DNA from 2 places in the Paraburkholderia sp. CNPSo 3076 genome. Region 1 is predicted to be linked to the other one. Evidence: riboswitches for the same ligand, from Rfam matches in the RefSeq annotation. Region 1 holds a riboswitch; the other holds the start of a gene.

Region 1 (4,209 bases):
GGCGGGATGCTCCGCGAGCGCCACCGCGACGCCGGGGCTATGCGTGACGATGGTCGCCTGCAGATTGGGCGGCAGGCACTCGACCAGGAGCGCCGAAGTCGTCCCGCCATCGACGATCGCCACCTGCCCCGGCGCGATCATGTCCGCGGCCTTTTGCGCAATGCGCCGCTTGGCCGCCACCTCCATGCCGCGCCGCTCGGCAATGGGCGCCACCGCCGGCGAAGCCGGCAGCGCGCCGCCGTGCACGCGCTGCAACAGGCCTTCGGCCGCCAGTTCGCGCAGGTCGCGCCGCACCGTGTCCTCGGAAACGCCGAATTGCGCGCTCAGTTCGCCGGCGAGCACCTGGCCGTCGCGCTTGAGCGCCGCGAGTATCGCTTTCTTTCGTTGATCTGTGAGCATGAGAATGGCACGAACCGGTTTGCACGAATTTTCTTGATTTTGCACGAAACTGCACGATACCATGAATGTCGAATGCCGACCAAGGGGAACGAGATGACTGCAACGAAAGAGCGCGTGCGAATGATCGAAACCACCGTGCTGTCCGACGACTGGTATGTGCTACGCAAGGTGACCTTCGACTTCCTGCGCAGCAATGGCGCGTGGCAGCGCCAGAGCCGCGAAACCTACGATCGCGGCAACGGCGCGACCATCCTGCTGCACGACCCGCGCAGCGGCAACGTCGTGCTCACGCGGCAATTTCGCATGCCGACGTTCGTCAACGGACATGACGGCATGATGATCGAGGCCCCGGGCGGCCTGCTCGACGACGCCGCGCCCGACGAGCGCATTCGCGCCGAAGTCGAGGAAGAAACGGGCTACCGCGTGCGCAACCTGCGCAAGGTGTTCGAGGCGTACATGAGCCCCGGCTCCGTGACCGAGAAGCTGTATTTCTACCTGGGCGAATACGACCCCGCCGAGCGGCCCGGCGCGGGCGGCGGAGTCGAGGAGGAAGGCGAGGATCTGGAAGTGGTCGAAGTGCCGCTTGGCGAGGCGCTAAGGATGATCGAGCGCGGCGAGATCGTGGACGGCAAGACGATTATGCTATTGCAGCACGCCGCACTCCGTCGGCTCTCCGAAGGACACGCAAAGTGAAACCACAACTGATCCTGATCGCTGGTCCGTACCGGGGCGGCACCGATGGTGATGCTGTGCGTATCGCCGAAAATCTGCGTCGGCTGGAACGTGCTGCGCTCGCGGTTTACGAGCGCGGCCACATGCCGATGATCGGCGAATGGGTATCGCTGCCGCTCGCTCGCGCCGCCGGCTCTGAACGTATTGGCGACGAAATCAGCGAGCATTTTCTCTACCCCGCAGCGCGCAGACTCATAGAACGGTGCGACGCTGTTTTGCGCATTCCAGGCGAATCGAAGGGGGCCGATGGCGACGTGGAATTGGCCCGCAGCCTCGGCAGACCCGTTTATCGCAGGATCGACGAGTTGCCTGACGTCATATTCGGGGAATCTGTTGCTGATGAATCGCGCGGCGTGCCGCGATAATCGCCGCTTATCGCGGCAATGCTGCACACCCCGCGAACCCACCATCACCTGCAAACCGCGGCAACGCAGGAAGCGTACGACCGGTGGCCGCGACCGGACTGCCACGCCCGTCGGCTCTCCAGTAGCGGCGCCCGTTGTGTCGGACTGAATCGGCGGCGATTCCCGAGGGTGCGGTAAGTTTTGGCATCTACGTGACTGGCGAGAACGGATGGAGCACCATCGGGGAGCGTAGACGTAGTGCCGCCGTTCGCCTGGGCATCGTGATCGTCCGTACTGGAGACCTCCAATGATCAACGCCCACAGCTCCGTTTTATGCCTGCCTTCTCCGCCGTGTGAACCGCGCTCACCGGCTCTCCCGACCTTTGGTCCGCTTCGAGGTGGCTCGAGCGACCGCTTGGGGGTCGGCTACGGCTCATTGCATCGGACATGCTGTCGCACAGGACCGGTCCTTCGACATTGCCGCGCAGATCGTCGACAATCCCTTTCACCGGACTCGTGGATGGGAGGTAAGTGAATCGATTTAGACGCGATGTGCCGCTGCCACCGCAAATGCAGGGTCGCTGGAAAGGTGCAGATGATCCGCCTTCAGAGCTAGTTGTGGATGGAGGTGCGATTACTTGTTTCGGGGCGGTTGTGAACTATGACCACAAGGCCATAGTCGAGGAAGACGGAGCTTTGACCGTTAGCCTTGGCGTCGACGATGATTTGCGTATAGACGACTTTCAGCGGGAGAAAATCACTGGCCTCGTCACGACACCCGAAGGCCGATTCCTTCTCTATAACGTGAGTTTTGGGCTCGAATTTGTGCGTCCGGCTCCTTGATTGACAAACGTCCTCGTCCGATCACTCCGGTACGCAGACGGACTGCCGCATCGGGCACCGGACGGCCAATTTGTGCCGTTGGCCAATCAATGGGACGGGGCCTTCAGGCGGCCGTTGCGCTCCAATAGCTGCGGTCGAACACTGTGCGTATAGCCCCCCAGGCGAACGCCTCGCCGGTAACGAAGCGTAACAACAGCCAAATCCAGCGCAACCGGCATTGCGGCTTGTGCACCAAGACGGCAGCCGCCGACTACGAACGACTACGTCCCACCGGGCGCGACCGGTACGGGCGATCTTGCCGCCTCATGACCGGGCAGTGAACGAATGTCCACGCACCACGACCTACTGGCTTGCCTGCAAGCGCCGGTACTCCGCCTGTTTCATTTCGACGTAATGCTTCCGGTCGATTTCGTGCAGTTGCCGTGGATATTGCTCGCTGGCGCTGAACCAGTTGTTCAGGCGTTGCTCCAGCCGCGTGTCGGGCAGGCTGACCGGTTCGCCGATAAAGGCATCGATAGCCAGGTAGTAACGCATGGTATTGCGTTCGACGAGGCCGCGCACCCCATCGGCGTATTTCGGCTCTGGCGCGGACGGACCCGCGATATTGGTGAATCCGACCTTGCCGCGACCGAAAGTTGCCAGATAGCCCTTCATGGCGAGCCTCCCGAATACGCCGTAGCTGTATGCATAGGTCAAGTGCAGGAACGTGCGACCACTTCCGAGGGACACCGCTTCCAGAACGATCTGATAATCGCGGGTGTCCAGCGGTCCGCTCCCGGCGTGGAGCTTTATCCGGAAATATCCCGGGCCGGTCGTCGCCGGATCGTATTCGAATTGCAGGCGATAAGTGGAAGCGAGCTTCTCTTCGGGCACCTGATCCTCGCTGATGTTGACGGTCAGCGTGTCTCCGCTGCTGCTCGCGGAGACATGGCAGTACTTCACGTTGGGATGCAGGATCAATACGTTGCACCAGTTCTTTGGGCCGTGCGACGGATCATTGAGGATGCGACTGACAGTCGCGAACGGGTAATCCATCACCGCGTAGATTTCGCCTGCGACCGTGGATGAGGACTCGCGGGAATCGAGGTACAGCCTCCGATGAAACGCATTTTGGTCGAGTTGCGGTTTCAGGCTCTCGTAGGTGGCGCGCAAGCTGGTCGCATTATCGACCGGTTCAGCCGCCCGCCCGAGAGTTAACGGGTAGCATACGGCGAGAACGAGGATGCACACCGTCCCGCGTAGCCGCTCGGTGACTGAGCATCGGTGAGACCGACTAATCTCCGGTTCGGGAAGACGGGGCATAAGAATCCTGATGCGTTCGGTGGCTCCCATCCACGAGTGCCTGTCCTCCCCGGTATGCGCATGAATCATGCCTTCCCGGCGGTTGATAAAGACTCTTATTCACTCCGGTACTCCGACATGCATCACCCGTTCCTTGCGGTTCGCTTCCGTGCAGGACGCCTGGAGACTTTGCCGATGCAATGGTTTCAGGAAGCCATGGGCGAAATTGCGACAACCACGCAGAAAACGTGATGGATCGTGGATCGAGTGGCGGCCCCATACAGATCGAGATCGCCTGCGCAAAATATTGGGTTGCAGTGGTGCACTTTCAATCAAAACGAACTTGTGGGCGCGGTGCATGGGTAGCTCCTTGCACATCGCCAACGTCAGCTCAGCAGAATCTTCATCGAACTAGTGCTCTCGGCCATCTACGGCAGCTCAACCAAAGTCGGAAAGGGACAATCGAGCGTCAGCAGTACGCTGTGACGTGACACACACACAGTCGATGCCGCGAGCGCTACCGAACCAACCCGATCGCCGTTCGCTGCCGCGTGGGGACGCCTGTCGGCCACTTGAAACAAGCCTACACTCATCCATGCTCCGCGCTACC
Region 2 (4,209 bases), on a different contig from region 1:
AGAGCGCCTGCAGGTCGCCGCCTGACCAGAAGTCGCGTTCGAAGCGCTCTGTCTGGGACCGCGCCCGGCGGATCGCAAACCACTTGCGGAAGATAAAAGTCCAGGAAATCAGCGACATGAGCAGAAGAAGCCCCATCACCGCCTGTGCCAGTATGCTCGCATTAAGAACGAGAGAAATGATCGACAGATCTTGTGTAGTGTTCATATAGGTTCGTTGTGACGTCCCGAAAGGGGCGAGCGGCTGCAAGACAACGCGAGGCTTCCTGTAGGCGGTTGGGAAGCTTTCGCGCCGTCGCGGCCGAACCCTGCTTGGTCCTGCATTGACCGGCGCGAGTTCACTGGCGTCGTATCAACGGTAACTACTGCACTGCCGTTGACACGGCGTACAGGTCTTTCTGTGGTCCACGTTGCAAGGCTTCATGAACGGGGGCCGGAATCGCTGCGGGGCGCATGGTCGTGCTGTCGACGCAGGCGACACGAATGGTGCCCGTGGCGAGCAGCGTGTTCTCGCGCCACGCTTCCTGCATGAAGTCGACCGAGGCGCGGCCCAGCTTCTCGACACGGCTTAGGGTAGTGACGACATCGTCGAGGCGCGCGGGCGAACGGTAGTCGAGCGCGGTACTGCGCACGACGAAGAGCACGCCCGTTTCCTCGGCGAGCCGACGCTGATCGACGCCGCACGCGCGCAGCCATTCGGTGCGCGCGCGTTCGAAGAACTTCAGGTAATTCGCGTAAAACACGATGCCACCGGCGTCGGTGTCCTCGTAGTAGACGCGCACCGGCCACGTAAAGCCGCGCCCGGCCGGTGACGACACCGCGTCCGGCTTGCTGGTGGAATTTTCCATGCCGCGCATTCTACCGGAACGCGAGGCCCCTACGTCTTTCGTACGACTGACGTAAGTATTAAATTTGTAAGGTAATTTTAGCCGCGGTGGACGCTGGTGCCGGCGAATGTCTGGGCAACGGGCATCAGTTCGATCGTGTTGATGTTGACGTGCGCGGGGCGCGTGGCGATCCAGTAGATCGAGTCGGCGATGTCCTCGGCCGTGAGCGGCTGCACGTCCTTGTAGACATTGGCCGCCTTGCTGTCGTCGCCGCGAAAGCGCACGTTCGAGAACTCGGTGCCGCCGCACAGACCGGGCTCGATGTCGGTCACGCGCAGTGCCGTGCCTGCGAGGTCGGCACGCAGGTTCAGGCTGAACTGACGCACGAACGCCTTGGTCGCGCCGTAGACGTTGCCGCCCGCGTACGGCCAGCGGCCTGCCACCGAACCGAGATTGAAGATGTGGCCGCGGTTGCGCTCGACCATGCCGGGCAAAAACGCGTGAGTCACCTGCACGAGGCCCGTGCAGTTGGTGTCGATCATGGTTTCCCATTCGTCGAGGTCCGCCCTTTGTGCCGGCTCCACGCCGAGCGCGAGGCCGGCGTTGTTGACCAGCACATCGATGCCTGCGAACCCGGACGGCAGCGCGCCGGGCGCGGCTTCCACCGCCGCGCGGTCGCGCACGTCGAGCTCGAAGGGCAGGAGGGCGTCGCCGAGTTCGGCGGCGAGGGCGTCGAGGCGGTCCTTGCGGCGAGCGGTGGCGACGACGCGATGGCCGCCCTTCACGAAGGCGCGGGCGATGGCGGCGCCGAATCCTGCGGACGCGCCGGTGACGAAAACGATCATGGTGGCTCTCTGGTCGGTAGAAGGCGAGAAAAGGGAAGAGCCTACTTGCAATGCCGCATTGCGGCAAGAAAGGGACAGTACACGCGCGGGCCGCATGGCCGGAGGCGCCGCCCGGCGCGCCACAGGCCGCGGGGCGCCCGAGCGCACTGGGGGCGGGCGGTTGCCTATTCCCCGCCGTTCCAATACACTAACGCGCTCAATCCCTGCGTGACTGGCGATAGGGTTCCGGATTGGCGGCATTGGCGGTAGCAATGCGTTCGTTATTGGGGACCCAAGGTGGAACGACCCACCGTGAAGCGCAGGGTGCCGTTTTGCCGTTCGCCTGGGCAGCCTGATTTCGCGCGCTTTCGTTAGCGCTGCCGTGGCTGTCCTGCCTCGCGTGTGCGGCGCCTCCTTCCGCCACGTCATGGCTGGCCTCTTCGCCAGCAGCGCCGCGTACCCGCTACGCGTTCCGCGCGAGACCCGGTCAACCTGAACACACTTAACGGAATCCGTATGTTTGACAGAGCCGAAAGCACCATCGCCAACGTCGATCCCGAACTCTTCAAGGCGATCGAACTCGAGAACCGCCGCCAGGAAGAGCACATCGAGCTCATCGCGTCGGAAAACTACACGTCGCCCGCAGTCATGGCCGCGCAGGGTTCGCAGCTCACCAACAAGTACGCCGAAGGCTACCCCGGTAAGCGCTATTACGGCGGCTGCGAAAACGTGGATATCGTTGAGCAGCTCGCGATCGACCGCGTGAAGCAGCTGTTCGGCGCCGAAGCCGCGAACGTTCAGCCGAACTCGGGCTCGCAGGCCAACCAGGGCGTGTTCTTCGCCGTGCTCAAGCCGGGCGACACCATCATGGGCATGAGCCTCGCCGAAGGCGGCCACCTCACGCACGGCATGGCGCTGAACATGAGCGGCAAGTGGTTCAACGTCGTGAGTTATGGCCTCGACGCCAAGGAAGACATCGACTACGAAGCGCTCGAAAAGCGCGCACACGAGACCAAGCCGAAGCTGATCATCGCCGGTGCGTCGGCATTCGCGCTGCGTATCGACTTCGAGCGCATCGCCAAGGTTGCCAAGGCGGTCGGCGCATACTTCATGGTCGACATGGCGCACTACGCGGGCCTCATCGCCGCGGGCGTCTACCCGAACCCGGTGCCGCACGCCGATTTCGTCACCACGACCACGCACAAGAGCCTGCGCGGCCCGCGCGGCGGCGTGATCCTGATGAAGGCGGAGTTCGAGAAGCAGATCAACTCGGCCATCTTCCCGGGCATCCAGGGCGGTCCGCTCATGCACGTCATTGCCGGCAAGGCCGTGGCGTTCAAGGAAGCGCTCTCGCCGGAATTCAAGACCTACCAGCAGCAAGTGGTCGACAACGCGCGCGTGCTGGCGGAGACGCTGGTCAAGCGCGGTCTGCGCATCGTTTCGGGCCGCACGGAAAGCCACGTGATGCTGGTGGACCTGCGCGCCAAGAACATCACTGGCAAGGCGGCGGAAGCCGTGCTCGGCACCGCGCACATCACGGTCAACAAGAACGCGATCCCGAACGATCCGGAAAAGCCGTTCGTGACGAGCGGTATCCGTCTCGGTTCGCCGGCCATGACGACGCGCGGCTTTGGCGTGAAGGAAGCCGAGCAGGTGGGCAACCTGATTGCCGATGTGCTCGACAATCCGGAAGACGCCGCGACGATCGAGCGCGTGAAGGCGCAGGTCGCCGAGCTGACGAAGCGTTTCCCGGTTTACCGCTAAGCCACGCGATAATCCATGCGCTGCCCTTTTTGCCGGCACGAAGACACGCAGGTCGTCGACTCGCGTGTGTCCGAAGACGGCGCCGCGATCCGGCGCCGCCGCCGCTGCCCGGCCTGCGACAAGCGTTTCACGACGTACGAGCGGGTCGAGCTGGCGATGCCTTCGATCGTCAAGAAGGATGGCAGCCGCACGGAATTCGACCGCCGCAAGATCATGGCGAGCATGCAACTGGCGCTGCGCAAGCGCCCGGTTGCGGCCGATGCGATCGACGCGGCGGTTGCCCGTATCGAGTATCAACTGCTCGGCAGCGGCGAGCGCGAAGTGCGCAGCGAGCGCCTTGGCGAGCTCGTCATGGGCGAATTGCGCGAACTCGACAAGGTCGCGTTCGTACGGTTTGCTTCGGTGTACCGACGCTTCGAGGACGTCTCCGAATTCGAAGACGTGATCGAGGAATTCCGCCGCGCGGGTGCTGCCAACAACCCCGCGAAAAAGCGCTGAGCGCATTCGCATTTTTCTTCCCCCTGCCAGGCCGCTGTCGTAACGCTTGCATTCTCGCGAGCCGACGTTGCGCGCACCAGCTAGCCGTTCGGCTAATTGTTTCGTTTCGCTTTCGTCCGTAGATTGATGGCAATCCGCTCGAACTAAGGATTGCTCATGAAGTCCGGAGGATTCACGCTCATTGAGACGATGGTCGTCATCGTCCTGCTGGCGATTTGCGCAACGGTTTCCACGCCCGTTTTCATCGCATGGCGCGTGCGCGATCAGGTCGACGCGCGCGCCAACGCCATGCTCGGCAC

Evidence for each region. A riboswitch is a leader RNA that binds a small molecule or an ion and turns the genes downstream of it on or off. The one in region 1 is predicted to bind ZMP and ZTP.
Region 2: it holds a riboswitch for ZMP and ZTP, as region 1 does, so the genes downstream of both, glyA (serine hydroxymethyltransferase) here and M3A49_RS38140 (hypothetical protein) in region 1, are expected to answer to the same signal.

Annotation. Positions count from the first base shown of each region.
Region 1 covers NZ_JAPMAL010000050.1:29,936-34,144, forward strand. Annotated here, with positions in the region: gene M3A49_RS38125 (DeoR/GlpR family DNA-binding transcription regulator) at 1-462, opposite strand, end outside; gene M3A49_RS38130 (NUDIX domain-containing protein) at 493-1,092, shown strand; gene M3A49_RS38135 (DUF4406 domain-containing protein) at 1,089-1,496, shown strand; ZMP/ZTP riboswitch at 1,678-1,760, shown strand; gene M3A49_RS38140 (hypothetical protein) at 2,007-2,318, shown strand; gene M3A49_RS38145 (hypothetical protein) at 2,661-3,620, opposite strand; gene M3A49_RS38150 (hypothetical protein) at 3,720-3,959, opposite strand.
Region 2 covers NZ_JAPMAL010000019.1:237,628-241,836, reverse strand. Annotated here, with positions in the region: gene tolQ (protein TolQ) at 1-205, opposite strand, end outside; gene ybgC (tol-pal system-associated acyl-CoA thioesterase) at 360-854, opposite strand; gene ydfG (bifunctional NADP-dependent 3-hydroxy acid dehydrogenase/3-hydroxypropionate dehydrogenase YdfG) at 923-1,669, opposite strand; ZMP/ZTP riboswitch at 1,867-2,004, shown strand; gene glyA (serine hydroxymethyltransferase) at 2,165-3,412, shown strand; gene nrdR (transcriptional regulator NrdR) at 3,428-3,910, shown strand; gene M3A49_RS23210 (GspH/FimT family pseudopilin) at 4,067-4,209, shown strand, end outside.